4 regions of the Micromonospora sp. NPDC049282 genome follow, and region 1 is predicted to be linked to each of the others. Evidence: riboswitches for the same ligand, from Rfam matches in the RefSeq annotation. Region 1 holds a riboswitch; each other region holds the start of a gene.
The links. Region 1 has a riboswitch for cyclic di-AMP ahead of ACGFI2_RS04455 (transglycosylase family protein). Riboswitches for the same ligand answer to the same signal wherever they lie in the genome.

Region 1 (4,174 bases):
CGACCACCCCGCCGTCCGGCGGCTGCTCCGGCAACAAGCTGGCCAACCCCGGCTTCGAGTCGGGCAACGTGAGCTGGACCGTCTCGTCCGGCGTCATCACCACGGACAGCGGCCAGGCGGCGCACGGCGGCTCGTACAAGGCGTGGCTCGACGGCTACGGCTCCTCGCACACCGACACGCTCAGCCAGTCGGTCACCATCCCGGCCGGCTGCCGGGCGACGCTCAGCTTCTGGCTGCACATCGACAGCGCGGAGTCGACCACCTCCACCGCCTACGACAAGCTGACCGTCAAGGCCGGCAGCACCACGCTGGCCACCTACTCCAACCTGAACAAGGCCACCGGCTACGTGCAGCGGTCCTTCGACGTCTCGTCGCTGGCCGGCACCACGGCGACCATCTCGTTCAGCGGCGTGGAGGACGCCTCCCTGCAGACGTCCTTCGTCGTCGACGACACGGCGGTCACGCTGAGCTGACCCCGACGCGAGCGGCCGGCCGTCGTCCTCCCGACGGCCGGCCGTTCCGCGTCTCCGGCTCGCGGCTTGCGGGATCTGGTACGGAACGGCCTCTCATAGGGGACTTCCGTACCAAGATCTACATCTTGGCGGGCGGTCAGGCGGAGCGGGCGGAGCGGGCGGTTCGGGACGCGGCGACGCGGTCGCGGCGGATCCGCGCGGCCACCTCGTGCATCGTCCGGCTGAACAGCTCCGCCTGGTCGGGCAGGCCGCCGAGGCGGGCGGCGAGCGCGTCGGTGTCCGCCCGGGCGGAGTCGCCGACCTGCGCGTCCAACTCGCTCAGCGCGTCGTTGACGGCGTCGACCAGGTGTCCGCAGAGAACCTCCAGCGGCAACCCGGCCAGCTCCGGGTCGACGACGACGGAGTGCAACCGGCCACCCTGGACGGCGACCGCCCGGACCCGGCCGCCGACGGCCGCGCCCTCGGCCCGGAGCAGCTCGCCCGGCTCGCCGTCGGCGAGCACGCAGGCCCGGGACCGCATCGCGGCCAGCGCCTGCTGCGTGCGGGTCAGCAGCTCGTCGAGGCTCGCGGCGGCCGAGAACGCATCGTTGGTCATATCCGCGCTTTCTTCACGTCTTAGCCGAGTCTGGTGACCATAGCAACAGGCGGCGACGGAACCTCGTCACCCGCCGCACCAGGCCGGCCGCCGACGCCGGGAGCAGGACGGACGCCCACCACTCCCGGCGTGTCGCGCGGGGGCGAACGCCCGGCCGGACGACCGGCCGGGCGCTCGCGTCGCCTGCCGGCGCGACGTGGTCCCGAGGACTCGCGACCCGGACCCGCAGCACGCGACCGGACCGACGGGACGCGACGCAGACGCGACACGGCGGCCCGGAGCCGGGGATCAGCGCAGGCGCAGCCGCTGGCCCGGGAAGATCAGGCCGGGATCGTCGCCGACCACGCCCCGGTTACACGCGTGCAGGGCGCGCCACCCACCGGCGACGTGCTTCGCCGCGGCGATCTCGGACAGGGTGTCGCCGGGCCGCACCAGGTAGGCGCCGGTGGCCGGCGCGCCGCGCCGCTCACCGCCCGACGAGGTGGCCCTCTTCGTGGTCGGGGCCTTCCTGGACGCGGTGGAGCCCGACTCCTTGCCGGCGTGCGTCCGGCTCGACCCGGCCTTCCTGCCGCTCCACCCGGCCTTCCTGCCGCAGACCGGCCAGGCGCCGATGCCCTGCCCGTCGAGGACCCTCTCGGCGACGGCGATCTGCTCGGAGCGGCTGGCCCGGTCGGCGCGGGCGGCGTACCGCTGGCCGCCGTGGCCGTTCCAGGTGCCGCGCGAGAACTGGAGCCCGCCGTAGTAGCCGTTGCCGGTGTTGATGTGCCAGTTGCCGCCCGACTCGCACCGGGCGACGGCGTCCCAGTTCAGGCTCGCGGCGGCGGCCGGCGCGGCCGGCCCGAGCAGCGCCACGGCGCCGGTAGCGGCGCCGGCTACGAGCGCGCCGATCACGGTACGGCGGCGCCGGGCTGAGTATGCGGTTGACATGTGGATTCCTCCACGCCGACGAGGTGAGCTGTCGGGTTCGGGCCGAGGAGCCCGGCCGCCGGTGGCGGCTTCACCCCGAGGTGACGTGCACCGTGGAACGTGTGGGTCCCCCGCTCCCGCCCGAGGTCCGGGTACCACCGGGCCGGCGGCGGGATTAGGCGTTACCGGCCCGTGGTGTCCGCGACTGCGAACGGAACCGAGGCTAGGGACGATTTCCGACGATCGCCCGCTTCTTGGGACGTTCTTCACCCGCCCGGGCTACCGTGCGACCGCCGCGTCCACGGTGGTCGGGTCCGCCATCACCCGGCCGGTGGTGGGGCTACCGTGGGGCGGGACCGGCAAGATCGCGTAAGGAGCGGGGCGATGACCGACCACGGACACGAGCTGACCTTCGGTGGCTTCCTCACCCCCGCCGCCGGTCGCCCCGACCAGGTGGTGGCGCTGGCCACGCTCTGCGAACAGGTCGGGCTCGACCTGGTCACCTTCCAGGACCACCCGTACCAGCCGGGCTTTCTGGACACGTGGACGCTGATGTCGTACGTGGCCGCCGCCACCGCCCGGATCGGTCTGGCCGGCAACGTGCTCAACCTGCCGCTGCGCCAACCTGTGGTGCTGGCCCGCAGCGTGGCCAGCCTGGACCTGCTCACCGGCGGCCGGGTCGAACTGGGGTTGGGCGCGGGCGCGTTCTGGGACGCGATCGAGGCGACCGGCGGGCGGCGGCTCTCCCCCGGCGCGGCGGTCGACGCGCTGGACGAGGCGATCCAGGTCATCCGCGAGGTCTGGGACACCGAGCGGCGCGGCATGATCCGGGTGCCCGGGGAGCACTACCGGGTGGTCGGGGCGAAGCGCGGTCCGGCGCCGGCGCACCCGGTGGGCATCTGGGTGGGCGCGTACAAGCCGCGCATGCTGCGGCTGGTCGGGCGGGCCGCGGACGGCTGGCTGCCGTCGCTGGCGTATCTGCCGAAGGGACCGGACGACCTGCCGGCGCTCAACGCGCTGGTCGACGAGGGCGCGCGGGCAGCCGGGCGCGATCCGGGCGCGATCCGCCGGATGCTCAACGTCACCGGCACGTTCACCCGCTCGTCCACCGGCTTCCTCGCCGGGCCGCCGGAGCGGTGGGTCGAGGAGCTGGCCGGCCTCACCCTGGAGCACGGCGTCACCACGTTCATCCTCGGCAGCGACGAGCCGCGCGCCCTCCAGATCTTCGCCCAGGAGGTGGCGCCGGCGGTCCGGGAGCTGGTCGCGGCCGAGCGCACCACGCCGGGCAGCGGCGCCCGGGCCGTCGCCGACGAGCAGGCCGCCGCCGGCGGCCCGACCACGCTCGCGGTCACCCCCACCCCCGATCCGGGGGTACGGCTGAGCGCCCGCCGCCTCTGGGACGAGACGACCCGACCGACCGCCCCGCCGCCACCGGCCGGACAGGTCTACCCCGCCCGGGGGCAGGCCGCCGGGCAGCACCTGGTGGACGTGCACGACCACCTGCGTCAGGAGCTGGCCCAGGTGCGCGACCTGCTCGACCAGGTCCGGCGCGGGGCGGTGTCGCCGGGCGGGGCCCGGGCCGCGCTGAACGAGATGACCATGCGGCAGAACGACTGGACGCTGGGCGCCTACTGCGCGGCGTACTGCACGGTGGTGACCCAGCACCACGGCCTGGAGGACGCGTCGATCTTCCCGCACCTGCGCCGCTCCGACGCCGGGCTGGCGCCGGTGCTGGACCGCCTCGAGCAGGAGCACGTGGTGATCCACGGGGTAGTGGAGAGCGTCGACCGGGCACTGGTGGAGCTGATCCGCTCCCCCGGCGACTTCACCGGCCTGCAGGAGGCGGTGGACCTGCTCACCGACACCCTGTTGTCACATCTGTCCTACGAGGAGCACCAGATCGTCGAGCCGCTGGCCCGACACGGCTTCTTCCCCGGCCAGCTGTGACAAGCGGGAGCCCCTCCTATCGCGTAGGCGATAAGAAGAGGCCCCTCCTTGCATCTAGAGGTTGCGGGCGAGACGGTCGGCGAGGATGCGGGTGAAGCGGGCCGGGTCGGCCAGCTCCCCACCCTCGGCCAGCAGCGCCATGCCGTACAGCAGCTCGGCGGTCTCGGTCAGCGCGGCGGCGTCGCCGCCCTCGCCGTGGGCCTTGCGCAGGCCGGTGACCAGCGGATGGGTCGGGTTCAGCTCCAGGATCCGC
Region 2 (4,174 bases), on a different contig from region 1:
CCCGCGGCCACGGTCGAGGCGGCCCGGGCGCTGCTGGCCGAGGTGGAGGGCACGGTCGGCGTGATCACGCCGGTGCCGCGCCGGGACGAGGTGGCCGGCTGGCTGGGCGGGATCGGCGCCGGCCGGCTCCAGGTGGTGAACAGCCTGCAGGCCAAGGGCATGGAGTACGACGGCGTGGTGCTGGTCGCGCCGGGCGAGATCCGGGCCGATCCCGGCTCCGGGGTCCGGACGCTCTACGTGGCGCTCTCCCGGGCCACCCAGCGCCTGACCACGCTCGACCCGGTGGCGTGACCAGACGCTCACTTGCACACATAGCGATGTGAGCATAGATTGGTTCCGGCCGAGGCACGGGGCGGAGGGTGTGTGCGTGGGCGCAGGTCATGACCACAGCGGGGCGGTGGCCAACGCGGCACACCGCCACCGGGGGCGGCTCTGGGCCGCCTTCGCGCTGCTCACCGTGCTGATGCTGGTCGAGGCGGTGGCCGCCTTCACGACCGGCTCGCTCGCCCTGCTCTCCGACGCCGGGCACATGTTCACCGACGTGCTCGGCATCGGCATGGCGCTCGCGGCGATCAGCGCCACCCGGCGTGCCCGCACCGACCCGCAGCGCACGTTCGGGCTCTACCGGCTCGAGGTGCTCGCGGCGCTGGCCAACGCGGTGCTGCTCGGCGCCGTCGCGATCTACGTCCTGATCGAGGCGGTACGCCGGTTCGGCGAGCCGCCGGAGGTGCTCGCCGGGCCGATGCTCGTGGTCGCCGCGCTCGGCCTGCTCGCCAACATCGCCGCGTTCGCGCTGCTGCGAGCCGGCGCGCAGGAGAGCATCAACCTGCGCGGGGCGTACCTGGAGGTGCTCGGCGACCTGCTCGGCTCGCTGGGCGTGATCGGCGCCGCGCTGGTCATCGCCGGCACCGACTGGTGGTGGGCCGACCCGCTGGTCGCCGTGGCGATCGGCCTGTTCATCCTGCCGCGCACCTGGCGGCTCGGTCGGGCCGCGGTGCGCATCCTGGTGCAGGCCGCGCCGGAGCACCTCCAGGTGACCGCGGTGCACGACCGGCTGGCCGCCGTGCCAGGCGTGGCCGAGGTGCACGACCTGCACGTCTGGACGCTCACCTCGGGCATGGACGTGGCCTCGGCGCACCTGGCCGTCGACGCGGGCGCCGAGGTCGCCACCGTGCTGGCCGCCGCCCGGGCCGCCCTGCACGAGGACTTCTCGATCGACCACGCCACGTTGCAGATCGAACCCGGAGCGTCAGCCGGGGCCTGCGGCCCGAGCGAGTGGTAATTAGGACAGACTTAAATCAGTGTGGTTATTGTTGGCATATGCCGGTTTTGCCCGGTAACTGGCTCCGGTCGGCGGAGCCGGCTCCGGGCAGCGCCGGTAGGCTCGGTCGCGGCCACACCCCGGGCGCCACTCCGGCGCCCGTGGGCGCGGCCGGCGCCTAATCGCCCGCAGGGCGAGCCGGGGAACCACGCACGTGGGGTGCATCCGCGTCAGCGGTAGGGATCTTCCGTCCCGAACCCGTCAGCTAACCCGGTCGGCGGCTGACGGAAGGACACCTGAATGCCCACAGTGGCACCTGTACGACGGACGGCCGCCCGGTTGGCGGCCCTGCTCGTCGCGACGCTGGCCCTCGGCGTCGCGACCGTGCCGGCCTCCCCCGCCTCGGCGGCGCGGTCGACCTACCCGACCGGCCTGCTCGCCGCCGCACCCGGCGACGACGACGAGGGCGGCACCCCGACGCTGCGCGAGCAGCTCGACGCGGCCAGCAAGGGCTGGCTGGACGCCAAGGCCGCGCTGAACCACTCGGTTACCCGGCAGAAGCAGCTCAACGACCGGCTCGGGACGATCGACGTGGAGCTGGCCGAGCGCGACGCCAAGGTCGGCGAGATCGCCCAGGTGGCGTACCGCACCGGCCGGATGGGCACCGCCGCCGCGCTGCTCGCCAGCCGTAGCCCGGAAGGCTTCATGGACCGGGCCGCGGCCCTGGAGACGGTCGCCGCGCACGAGGACCGGACGCTGCGCGACCTGATCACGACCCGGGACGAGGCGATCCGCACCCGCGCCGCGCTCGACGGCGAGATCCGCGAACAGCGCAAGCAGGTCACGCTGATGGCCAAGCGCAAGGACCAGGCCGAGCGGGCACTGGAGGTCGCCAACCGGCGGCCGGCCGCCGACAGCGGCAGCAGCCGCAGCAGCGACGGCGGCGGCAGCCCTGGGGGCACGTCCACGGCGAACGCGAAGCCGGCCAAGCGCAACTCCGACGGCTCGTGGCCGGCGGAGTCGTGCAGCGTCAACGACCCGACGCCGGCCAGCGGCTGCATCACCCCGCGCACCCTGCACGCGTTGCAACAGGCCAAGGCGGCCGGCTTCACCCGGTACGTCTCGTGCCACCGCCCCAGCGGCTCGGGCGAGCACCCGAAGGGGCGGGCCTGCGACTTCGCGGCGCAGAAGGACGGCTTCGGCGGCGTCGCCAGCGGCGGCGACAAGACGTACGGCAACAACCTGTCGGCCTACCTCATCCGCAACGCCGACCCGCTCGCCGTGCTCTACGTGATCTGGTTCAAGCGGATCTGGCTGCCCAGCAGCGGCTGGAAGTCGTACAGCGGCGGCAACGGCGACCCGTCCAGCGACCACACCAACCACGTGCACCTGTCGGTCTACTGAGTCCCTACGCCCCACGACGTACGCCGGATGTCGTCGCGCGGCCCACGACCCGGGCCGCGCGACGGCCGACGATCGGGGCATGAGACGACTCTCCCCCGCCGGCCGCAAGGCGCTGCTCACCGCGCACCTGACCACCTCGCTGGGCTGGCTCGGCACCGACCTGACGCTGCTCGCGCTCGGCGTGGCCGGGCTGCGCGGGGCCAACCCCGAGGTGGTCTACCCGGCGGCGGCGCTGCTGGTCACCTGGCTGTTCGCGCCGCTGAGCGTGGCGGTCTGGCTGGTCGGGACCGTGAGCGCGCTGCTCACCCCGTGGGGCCTGCTGCGCTGGCGCTGGGTGCTGGTGAAGTTCGCGCTCACCACCGTCATGCTCGGTCTGGTGCTGCTCCTGCTCACCCCCCGGATCCGGCACCTCGGCGCGCTCGCCGGGGCCGCCGACGCGCACCTGCGGGTCGACCTGGTGGTGCCGCCGGCCGTCTCCACCACGCTCCTGCTGATCGCCACCGTGCTGTCCACGTACAAGCCGTGGGGGCGAATGCGGCGGGGCCGGCCCGGCTGACCCGCCGAGTCAGGCCGGCCGACCCTCCAGGGTCGCGCCGAGGCGGGCGGCGAGGCCCAGGTGGGCCGCCCGGGCCTGGCGGAACGCGTAGCCGAACAGCGGCGCCGGCGCGGTGAGGGTGATCTCCACGTCGATCCGCACCACGCCGTCGGGCTCGTCGCGCAGCCGGGTGTGGTTGCGCACCGTCGTCGCCGGCTGCTGCCGGGCGACGGTGACCACCTCGTCCTCGTTGGCGATCAGCACGTCCGCCTGGTAGGTCACCGGGAAGTGCAGCGGACCGAGCTCCAGCCGATCGGTGATCGCGTAGCTGGCCAGCGCGCCCGGCCGGGGCGGCAGCCGGCGGACCCGCACGATCAACGGATGCAGCTCGCCCTGCCGGCTCAGGTCGCCGAGCAGGGCTACCGCGTCCGCCCGGCGACACCGGGCCTGCACGGTGTAGCTGAAGCTGTCGCTGCTCTGCAAACCGGTCCCCCTCGCCGTCGTGGGTCCGGACGATCGTCCCGTACCGGGGCCGGGCTGGCAACGGGTCGAAGGTCCCCCGGTCGGCGAGGCCGAGGTGGCGCTCAGGCGCCGGTCTCCACGCTCGGCGGCGGTCGCGCGCCTCAGGCGCCCGGGAGCACCTCGGGGATGTCGTCGGCGAACCAGGGCTCGGGCGCGCCGAAGAGGCCGAGCAGGCCGGTCACCCAGAGCTGCCGGTGCACGAACCGGCTCGGCTCGGTGACCACGAGCTTGACGCCGCTGACCTCACAGGTCTGGAAGCCGGCCACCATGGCGCTGATGCCGACCGAGTCGATGAACGTGACGAGCCGCATGTTCAGCTCGATCCGGGCGGGGCGTCCCTTGGCGAGCACCTCGGCGATTGCTTCCCGGACCTCGTACGCGGTGTCGACGTCGATCTCCCCTCGGGGAGCGATCTGCACGACACCACCCGGACGCAACGACTTCACGATCGA
Region 3 (4,174 bases), on a different contig from region 1:
GATCTCGGCGGCGAGGCGGGGCTCGTCGGCGGCGAATTCGGACCAGGAAGCCATGCGGACATTCTATCGAACAGGTGTACGAAGAAGTAGTCCGACACGCAGGTCACCGATAGCGGTCGCTATGGTGTTCCGATGCTGCTCTCCGACCGCGACCTGGTCTCCGAGATCAAGGCGGGCACGCTCGCGCTGGAGCCCTTCGAGCCCACGCTGGTGCAGCCGTCCAGCATCGACGTACGCCTGGACCGGCTGTTCCGGGTCTTCAACAACCACCTTTACACCCACATCGACCCGTCCGTGCAGCAGGACGACCTGACATCGATGGTGGAGGTTCCCGAGGGGCAGCCGTTCGTGCTGCACCCGGGCGAGTTCGTGCTCGCGTCCACACTCGAGGTGATCTCGCTGGGCGAGGAACTGGCCGGCCGACTGGAGGGCAAGTCGTCGCTGGGGCGACTCGGTCTGCTCACCCACTCCACCGCCGGCTTCATCGATCCGGGCTTCTCCGGCCACGTCACACTGGAGCTGTCCAACGTGGCCAACCTGCCGATCACGCTCTGGCCGGGCATGAAGATCGGTCAGTTGTGCATCTTCCGGCTCTCCTCGCCGGCCGAGCACCCGTACGGCTCGGCCGTCTACGGCTCGCGTTACCAGGGCCAGCGCGGCCCGACGCCGAGCCGGTCCTGGCAGAGCTGGCGCACCTGGCCGACCCGCTGACGCTCTCCGCCGCTGTTGAGCGGGGCCCCCTCCTATGCGGAATGCGTTGACAGGGGGCCCCTCCTTGCACCTCAGCCGGGGCGGCCGTAGCTGTTGATGTCGCCGTCGTCGACGCGCTTCATGGTGATGGGCTTGCCGGACTGGGAGGCGTGCACCACCCAGCCGTCGCCGACGTACATGCCCACGTGGTGCAGGTCGCCGTAGTAGAAGACCAGGTCACCGGCGCGCAACTCGGCGCGGCTGACCCGCCGCGTGACGTTGTGCTGCTGGCGGGCGTTGTGCGGCAGCGAGACACCGGCCTTGGCCCAGGCGGCCATGGTCAGGCCCGAGCAGTCGAAGTGGTCCGGGCCGGCGGCGCCCCAGACGTAGATCTTGCCGATCTGGGCGCAGGCGAACTTGACCGCCACCCCGGCCGCGCCGCCGGGATATCCGGCCGGGCAGGGGGCCGGCCGGAGCGGGCCGCCGCCACCGTTGCCGTACACCTTGAGCCGCAGTTTCTGGAGCTTGGCGATCTCGGCGTCGATCTGCTTCTTCTTCGCCGCGAGCTGCGCCTCGGTACGGCTCAGGTCGGCGACCATCGCGTCCAGCGGCTTCTTCTTCGCGGCCAGCTCGTCGCGCAGCTCGGCGATGTCGCGTACCTGCTCCTGCTGGTGGTGCGCGAAGCGGTCGAGCATCTCCAGACCGCTGACCAGCTCGCTCGGTGAGCGGCTGCCCAGCAGGGCGTTGACGGTGGAGAGGTTGTCACCCTTGTAGGCGTCGGCGGCGAGCCCGCCGACCTGCCCGAGCGCGGCGTCCACCCGGGCCTGGAGCGGGGCGATCTGCTTGCCGAGCGCGTCGGCCTGCCGGCGTCGCACGCCGAGCTGCTCGCGTACGGCGTTGACCTGCTCGATGACGGGTTCGAGCTTGTTCCAGTCGCGGTCGATCTGGGCCTCGATCTCGGCGACCGAGGGTTCGGCGCGGGCCGCCGTCGCGCCACCGGTCAGAACGACCGCGGCGCCGACCAGGGCGGCGAGTGTGGGGGTGAAGCGGGACCAGCGGGAACGCGGCACGACTGCGGACCGGTCCGTGGACCGGCTCGACGTCGGCCGCGGGGCATGGTGTGCCACCGGGCGTCCGTACTCCTTCGTCTGACCGCCTACCGGGTTAGCTGACGGGTTCGGGCGGGAAGGGAGCCGCCCTACCGCAGTGACTGCGGATTCACCCCAGGTACCTGGGTCCCCGGTTCGCCCGTGGGCGACTCGGCGGTGTCGGACCGTCACCGCCCGGGTTGGACGATGAAACTGGCGGCCGACGATTGACCAGAGTAGGGACCTCTGTTATCGATCCGCAACCCGAACGGCAGTGACACTCCGTACCGGATGTGCCGGTCGGACGCGAATGAAGCTTTCTTTCACATCAGATTACCCACCGGAAAGGCATTGACCCTCCCGGGCCAACGGAGTGAGGGTGGGGGACGCAGTGACCCCCATCCCTGTCCAGGAGGTTCGATGCACCTCTCACCCCCGCCCTCGGGCGGACGGATACTGCTCGCCGCCGCCGTGGCGACCGCCGCCGCGCTGGCGACCACCGGCCCGGTGACCGCCGCGCCACAGGCCGCCCCACCCGCCGGAGACCGGCAGCAGCAGTACGCCGCCGCGGCGGCCGAGTACGGCGTGCCGCAGAACGTGCTGCTCGGGGTCTCCTACCTGGAGTCCCGCTGGGATGCCCACCCGGGCCAGCCCAGCACCAGCGGCGGCTACGGCCCGATGCACCTGACCGACGCCACGCACGTGCTCGCCACGCCGGGCAGCGCGCACGTCGACGAGGACGAGGACCCGCGCGGCGACGACTCACGCCCGCTCACCCTCGACCCGGCCACCGCCGCCGCGCCGGCCCGGGAGACACCACTCCCGACGGCCTCGCTACAGACGCTCGACGCCGCCGCGACGCTCACCGGGCTCGACGCGCAGAAGCTGCGCACCGACCCGGCCGCGAACATCCGTGGTGGCGCGGCGCTGCTCGCCTCGTACCAGAAGGCACTGGGCGGGCCGGTCGGCGCCGGCAGCGACCCGGCGGCCTGGTACGGCGCGGTGGCCCGCTACTCCGGCGCGGACACCTCCGACGCGGCGGCCGCCTTCGCCGACGAGGTCTACGACCAGCTCGGCCAGGGCGCGACCCGCACCACCGACGACGGGCAGCGGGTCACGCTGGCCGCCACCGCCGCGCGCCCGGACCGCGCCGGCCTGGCCCGGCTCGGGCTGCGCCACGCCGCGCGGCCGGACGGGCTGGAGTGCCCGGTGCGGCTGGCCTGCGAGTGGATCCCCGCGCCGTACGAGCAGCTCAGCGCGGACCCGGGCGACTACGGCAACCACGACCTGGGCAACCGGCCGAAGCAGCAGAAGATCGAGTACATCGTCATCCACGACACCGAGGGCTACTTCGACCCGAGCGTCGACCTGGTGAAGCGGGCCGACTACCTGGGCTGGCACTACACGCTGCGCTCGGTGGACGGTTACGTCGCCCAGCACATCAAGGCCAAGGATGTCGGCTGGCACGCCGGCAACTGGTACGTCAACGCCAAGTCCATCGGCCTGGAACACGAGGGCTTCGCCGGGCAGGGCACCTGGTACACCGAGGCGATGTACCGCAGCTCGGCGAAGCTGGTCCGGTACCTGGCGCAGAAGTTCGGCATCCCGATGGACCGGCAGCACATCATCGGCCACGACAACGTGCCCGGCACCACCGCCGGCACCGTCCGGGGCATGCACTGGGACCCGGGGCCCTACTGGGACTGGTCGCACTACTTCGACCTGATGAAGGCGCCGTTCCGGACCACCGGCACGTCGCGTACCGGGCTGGTCACCATCGACCCGGACTTCGCCACCAACCGGCCGGCGTTCGTCGGCTGCAACCAGCAGCCGCCGGGCGTGCCGACGCCCACCCCGCCGGCCGAGACCTGCCCGTCGCGCGGCTCCTCGGCGGTGATCCTGCGGAGCGCGCCGAGCGCGGACGCCCCGCTCGTCAACGACCTCGGGCTGCGCCCGGACGGCACGCCGGACACCATGTACATCTCGGACCACGGGGCCCGCGCCTCCGCCGGACAGACGTACGCGGTGGCCGGCCGGCAGGGTGACTGGACGGCGATCTGGTATCTCGGCCAGAAGGCGTGGTTCCACAACCCGGCCTCGGCGCCCACCGGGAAGTGGGCGACCGGCTTCGTGGTGACGCCGCGGCCCGGCAAGGCCACGATCCCGGTGTACGGCCGCGCCTACCCGGAGCAGGCCGCCTACCCGGACACCATCCCCTACCAGGCCATCTCCCCTCTCCAGTACACGCTCGCCGCCGGCCAGCGGTACGCGGTCGGCGGCGTGCTGCCGGGCGAGTACTACCGGGCCGTCTCGTTCGACGGCTCGGCCCCCGGTGACCAGACCGTGGTGCGGGGCGAGAACCGCTACGTGCAGGTCCAGTTCGGCCACCGGATCAT
Region 4 (4,174 bases), on a different contig from region 1:
AGGACGAGGTGAGCAGCGATGACCCCTGACGAGGCACTGGCCGAACTGCGGGCCGGTAACTACCGGTTCGTCACCGGTGTGCCGCAGCACCCGAACCAGAACGCCGGGCGGCGGACGGCGGTCGCGGACGGCCAGCACCCGTTCGCGGTGATCGTCGGCTGCTCCGACTCCCGGCTCGCCGCCGAGATCATCTTCGACCGCGGTCTCGGTGACCTGTTCGTGGTGCGCACCGCCGGGCACACCGCCGGCCCCGAGGTGCTCGGCAGCGTGGAGTACGGGGTCACCGTGCTCGGCACGCCGCTCGTGGTGGTGCTCGGCCACGATTCGTGCGGCGCGGTCCAGGCGGCCCGCGAGGCGGTACGCACCGGCTCCGCCCCGGCCGGACACCTGGGCGCCGTGGTGGACGCCGTCTCGCCCAGCCTGCTCCGTGCCGCCCGGCAGGGGGTCGAGGACCTCGACGGCATCGTCGACGTCCACATCGCGCAGATCGTGGAGACCCTGCTGGCCCGTTCGACGGTGCTCGCCGAGCGGGTGGCCGGTGGAGCGTGCGCGGTGGTCGGCATGTCGTACCGGCTCAGCGGCGGCGAGGTGCGGACGGTGGCGCAGTCCCCGACCCCGCTGCCCGCGCCGGCCGCGCCGGCGGACCCGGCGCTCGCCGGCTGAGTCGCACCCGGACACGCGAGAAGGGGCCGCCCTCGGGCGGCCCCTTCTTCGTGTGCCTGTCGCGTCAGAGCAGCGACATGTGCACGTGGTCGGTGTGGTTGGAGGGTCCGCTGTAGGAACTCCAGCCGGTCGCCGGGAACCAGATCTGCCGGTTCCAGATCACGTAGTAGATGCCCAGCCGGTCCGCGTTGCGGATGAGGAAGGCGGCCACCTCGTTGCCGTACCGGCGGGTGTCGTTGTTGTGCCACGGCGCGAAGCCGCTGTTCTGCAGCGACCAGTCACAGGCCTTGCCCTTGGGGTGCTCCCACGGCCCGCCCGGTCGGTAACAGCCCACGAAGCGGCTGAAGCCGGCGCGCTTGACCTCCTTGTACGCGTGCAGCGTGCGCGGCGTGACGCAGCCGGAGGTGGTCGGGTCGTTCTCGCTGCACGACTCCGACTTCCAACCGCCGTCGGCGGTGCGGCCGGGGCCGACCCGGGCGACCGGCGAGGTGGCCGAGACCAGGCCGCCGGTGAAGCCCAGCCCGCCGACCAGCTTCAGCGCCTTCTGCGCCTCGGTCCGCTCGCGGGCCATCGCGTTGGTCTGCTTCTCCTGCTCGCGCACCTCGGCGTCGGCGGCGATCTTGGCCTGCTCGGCGCGGGTCCTGGCGGCGTTGACGGCGGCGAGCCGCTGCGCGTTGTAGAGGTTCAGTTCGTCCAGGGCGCTGGCGCGTTCGACGAACGAGTCGGGCGACCGGCTCTCCAGCAGCATCGCCATCGCGCCCATTCGCCCGGTCCGGTAGGACTGCGCGGCGATCTGGTTGACCTGCGGGCTGAGCGCCGCCAGCTCGGCCTCCGCCGCCGCCTTCTCGGCGGTCAGCCGCTTCTGGCGCTCCTGAGACTTGGCGAGCTTCGCCTTCGCCTGGACGTAGGACCGGTTGGCGGAGTCGATCGCCTCGGTGATGAGCGGCGGTTCGCCGTCCTCCCCGTGCCCGGAGGGCTTGGGGGCGGCGGCGTGCGGGGCGGCCGTCGCCGGGGTCGGCCCGACCAGCACGGCGAACGCGGCGAGCACGGCCACCACGGGTGTCGACCAGCGGCGCAGGGGTGCCGTCACAGTGTTCCCTTCCGTCGACCGCCGACCGGGTTAGCTGACGGGTTCGGGACGGAAGCGGCCCCTACCGCTCGCGCGGATTCACCCCATGTACCTGGTTCCCCGGTTCGCCCGGAGGCGATTGGGCGGCGGCACCGCAGGCGCCGGTGCGCGCCTTCGGCGGTGACCGGGGCGAGGTTACCCGAGATCCCGACCGGGGATCTACGTCCGGAAGGCGACCAATCGCGAGAATTCGACATTGCCCAGCGTGAGCAGCATCGCGTTTGACGTCGGCCGTCACGCTGCGGAGTGTCACCATGCGGCCTCCGTGCTCCCCGGGTCGCCGGGCCGCCGTCCGCCGAGCGCCTCCAGCGCCTCGTCCCGCCCCTGTGGAGGCCGGGACGCGGGCGGTGGCGACGCCGGGGCGGCGTCCGGCACGGGCCGGCCGGCGGTGGTGACGACCGCGGCCAGCGCGGTGGTCATCGGTACGGCGGCGATCAGACCGAGCGTGGCGACCGCGCTGCGGACGATCTCCTGGGCGAGGAACTCGCTGGTGAGGATCTCGCTCACCGGGCGGGAGTCGGCGACCAGCAGGAGCAGCAGCGGCAGCGAGGCGCCCGCGTACGCCAGCACGATGGTGTTGACGGTCGACGCGATGTGCGCCCGGCCGACCCGGGTGGCCGCCCGGTAGAGCTGCCGCCGGGACAGGTCGGGGTTGGCGCGCGCCAGCTCGGTGACGGTCGCCGCCTGGGTGACCGTGACGTCGTCCAGCACGCCCAGCGAGCCGATGATGATGCCGGCCAGCAGCAGCCCGTGCAGGTCGACCTCGCCCTGGAACATGGACAGCGTGGTGGCGTCCTCGCTGCCGAAGCCGGTCAGGTGGGTGGCTCCGGTGGCCAGCGTGCCGAGCACGCCGGTGACCACCAGGCTGCCGAGCGTGCCGAGCACCGCCACGGAGGTCTGCGCGCTGATCCCGTGGGTCAGGTAGAGCACCACGAACATGATGAGTGCGGCGCCGACGATCGCCACCGGCAGTGGGGACCGGCCGGCGCCGATCCCGGGCAGCACGAAGCCGAGCAGGATGGCGAAGCTGGCCGCCAGCCCGCCGAGCGCGGCCAGACCGCGCCAGCGGCCGAAGGCGACGATCGCGGCGGCGAAGAGCGCCACCAACCAGACCAGCGGCGTGCCGCGTTGGTGCTCGGCGATGTTGTAGGTCTTCACCGTCGGGTCGGCCGGGTCGGTCAGCTCGACCAGGATCACCTCGTCGCCGACCTCGACCCGTGGCGCGCCGGGCCCCGCGGGGATCGGCGTCTCGACCTGCCTGCCGGCGTCCGGGCCCTGCTCCGCGGCGACGGTCACGGTGCCGCAGCGGCCGTCGGCGCCCTCCGGCGCCTCCGGGGTCGGCGGGCAGGGCTCGGTCACCACCCGGGTCACGGTGCCCTGGTGACGTGGCACGTTCGCGCCGCCCGCCGGCTCCGGTCCCGACCGGGGCCAGAGCGCCAGCGCCGCGATCACGGTGAGCGCGAGGAGCGGCACGACGGTCGCGAGGAGAAGCCGGCGTACCCGGGGTGGCGCGGGGGCGGGACGGGTGTGGTCGGCGCCCACGGCGTCTCCCAACTGTCGACGGCGCGACCCGGTCACCGGCCCGGTCGGTCCCCGGCCGGCGCGGACGGTGCTGACCACGCCCGGTCGTCGCCGGGCCATGGTAGCCAGCGCCGACCGGGGCGCCCGGCAGGCCGCTGCGGAGCCCATCCGCCGGCCGCGCCCGGGCGGGGGTGACCGGCGGTCAGCTCAGGCCGGCGCGCCGCCGCCGGTAGTCGTCCTCGTCGATCTCGCCGCGCGCGTACCGCTCGTCGAGGATGCGCCGGGCCGTACCCGGCGTCGCGGAGCCCACCCCGGGCAGCCTGACCACCAGCCAGACCAGCCCCGCGAGCGCCGCGAGCGCCAGCAGGGACCAGAGCCACATCCAACCCATCATCGGGCCCGACCACATCATCCGGCCGCCCTCCGTCCGTTCGGGCGGGTCGGCGCGGCGCCGACCCGGCCGTCACCTCGACGGTACGTGCACGAGCGGCCGGGCGGGCCGGGCCGCGCGGCCCATTTCCGGGGTCGGAAGTCCTGGTCAGCCGCGCTTCATCAGGCGGCCGACGGCGGCCATCATCTCGGTGGCCATCTCGTCGGCGCGGCCCTCGGCGGCGCCCTCGTGCATGCAGTGCCGGGCGTGGCCGTCGAGCAGGCCCAGGGCGACCTTGTCCAGCGCGGCCTGGATGGCCGAGATCTGCGTCAGCACGTCGATGCAGTAACGGTCGTCCTCGACCATCTTCTCGATGCCCCGGACCTGGCCCTCGACGCGACGGAGCCGGGCGAGGAGCTGGTCCTTGCTGGCGGTGTAGCCCCGGGTCGGGGTGGACGGCGTGGTCATCCGTCGAGGATAGCGTACCCCTC

Region 2: linked by a shared signal. The riboswitch ahead of ACGFI2_RS28075 (coiled-coil domain-containing protein) and the one ahead of ACGFI2_RS04455 (transglycosylase family protein) in region 1 are both predicted to bind cyclic di-AMP.
Region 3: linked by a shared signal. The riboswitch ahead of ACGFI2_RS13775 (NlpC/P60 family protein) and the one ahead of ACGFI2_RS04455 (transglycosylase family protein) in region 1 are both predicted to bind cyclic di-AMP.
Region 4: linked by a shared signal. The riboswitch ahead of ACGFI2_RS07515 (coiled-coil domain-containing protein) and the one ahead of ACGFI2_RS04455 (transglycosylase family protein) in region 1 are both predicted to bind cyclic di-AMP.

What each region holds. Positions count from the first base shown of each region.
Region 1 is NZ_JBICSL010000002.1:141,960-146,133, forward strand. It holds gene ACGFI2_RS04445 (M4 family metallopeptidase) at 1-473, shown strand, start outside; gene ACGFI2_RS04450 (YbaB/EbfC family DNA-binding protein) at 610-1,068, opposite strand; gene ACGFI2_RS04455 (transglycosylase family protein) at 1,357-1,995, opposite strand; cyclic di-AMP (ydaO/yuaA leader) riboswitch at 1,994-2,166, opposite strand; gene ACGFI2_RS04460 (LLM class flavin-dependent oxidoreductase) at 2,359-3,921, shown strand; gene htpG (molecular chaperone HtpG) at 3,976-4,174, opposite strand, start outside.
Region 2 is NZ_JBICSL010000025.1:14,257-18,430, forward strand. It holds gene ACGFI2_RS28065 (HelD family protein) at 1-291, shown strand, start outside; gene ACGFI2_RS28070 (cation diffusion facilitator family transporter) at 368-1,282, shown strand; cyclic di-AMP (ydaO/yuaA leader) riboswitch at 1,427-1,557, shown strand; gene ACGFI2_RS28075 (coiled-coil domain-containing protein) at 1,562-2,665, shown strand; gene ACGFI2_RS28080 (hypothetical protein) at 2,745-3,221, shown strand; gene ACGFI2_RS28085 (SRPBCC family protein) at 3,231-3,683, opposite strand; gene ACGFI2_RS28090 (STAS domain-containing protein) at 3,824-4,174, opposite strand, start outside.
Region 3 is NZ_JBICSL010000006.1:233,104-237,277, forward strand. It holds gene ACGFI2_RS13765 (pyridoxamine 5'-phosphate oxidase family protein) at 1-54, opposite strand, end outside; gene dcd (dCTP deaminase) at 133-711, shown strand; gene ACGFI2_RS13775 (NlpC/P60 family protein) at 783-1,760, opposite strand; cyclic di-AMP (ydaO/yuaA leader) riboswitch at 1,828-1,965, opposite strand; gene ACGFI2_RS13780 (N-acetylmuramoyl-L-alanine amidase) at 2,199-4,174, shown strand, end outside.
Region 4 is NZ_JBICSL010000003.1:211,523-215,696, forward strand. It holds gene ACGFI2_RS07510 (carbonic anhydrase) at 19-663, shown strand; gene ACGFI2_RS07515 (coiled-coil domain-containing protein) at 728-1,753, opposite strand; cyclic di-AMP (ydaO/yuaA leader) riboswitch at 1,758-1,888, opposite strand; gene ACGFI2_RS07520 (YibE/F family protein) at 2,042-3,334, opposite strand; gene ACGFI2_RS07525 (SHOCT domain-containing protein) at 3,516-3,695, opposite strand; gene ACGFI2_RS07530 (metal-sensitive transcriptional regulator) at 3,852-4,151, opposite strand.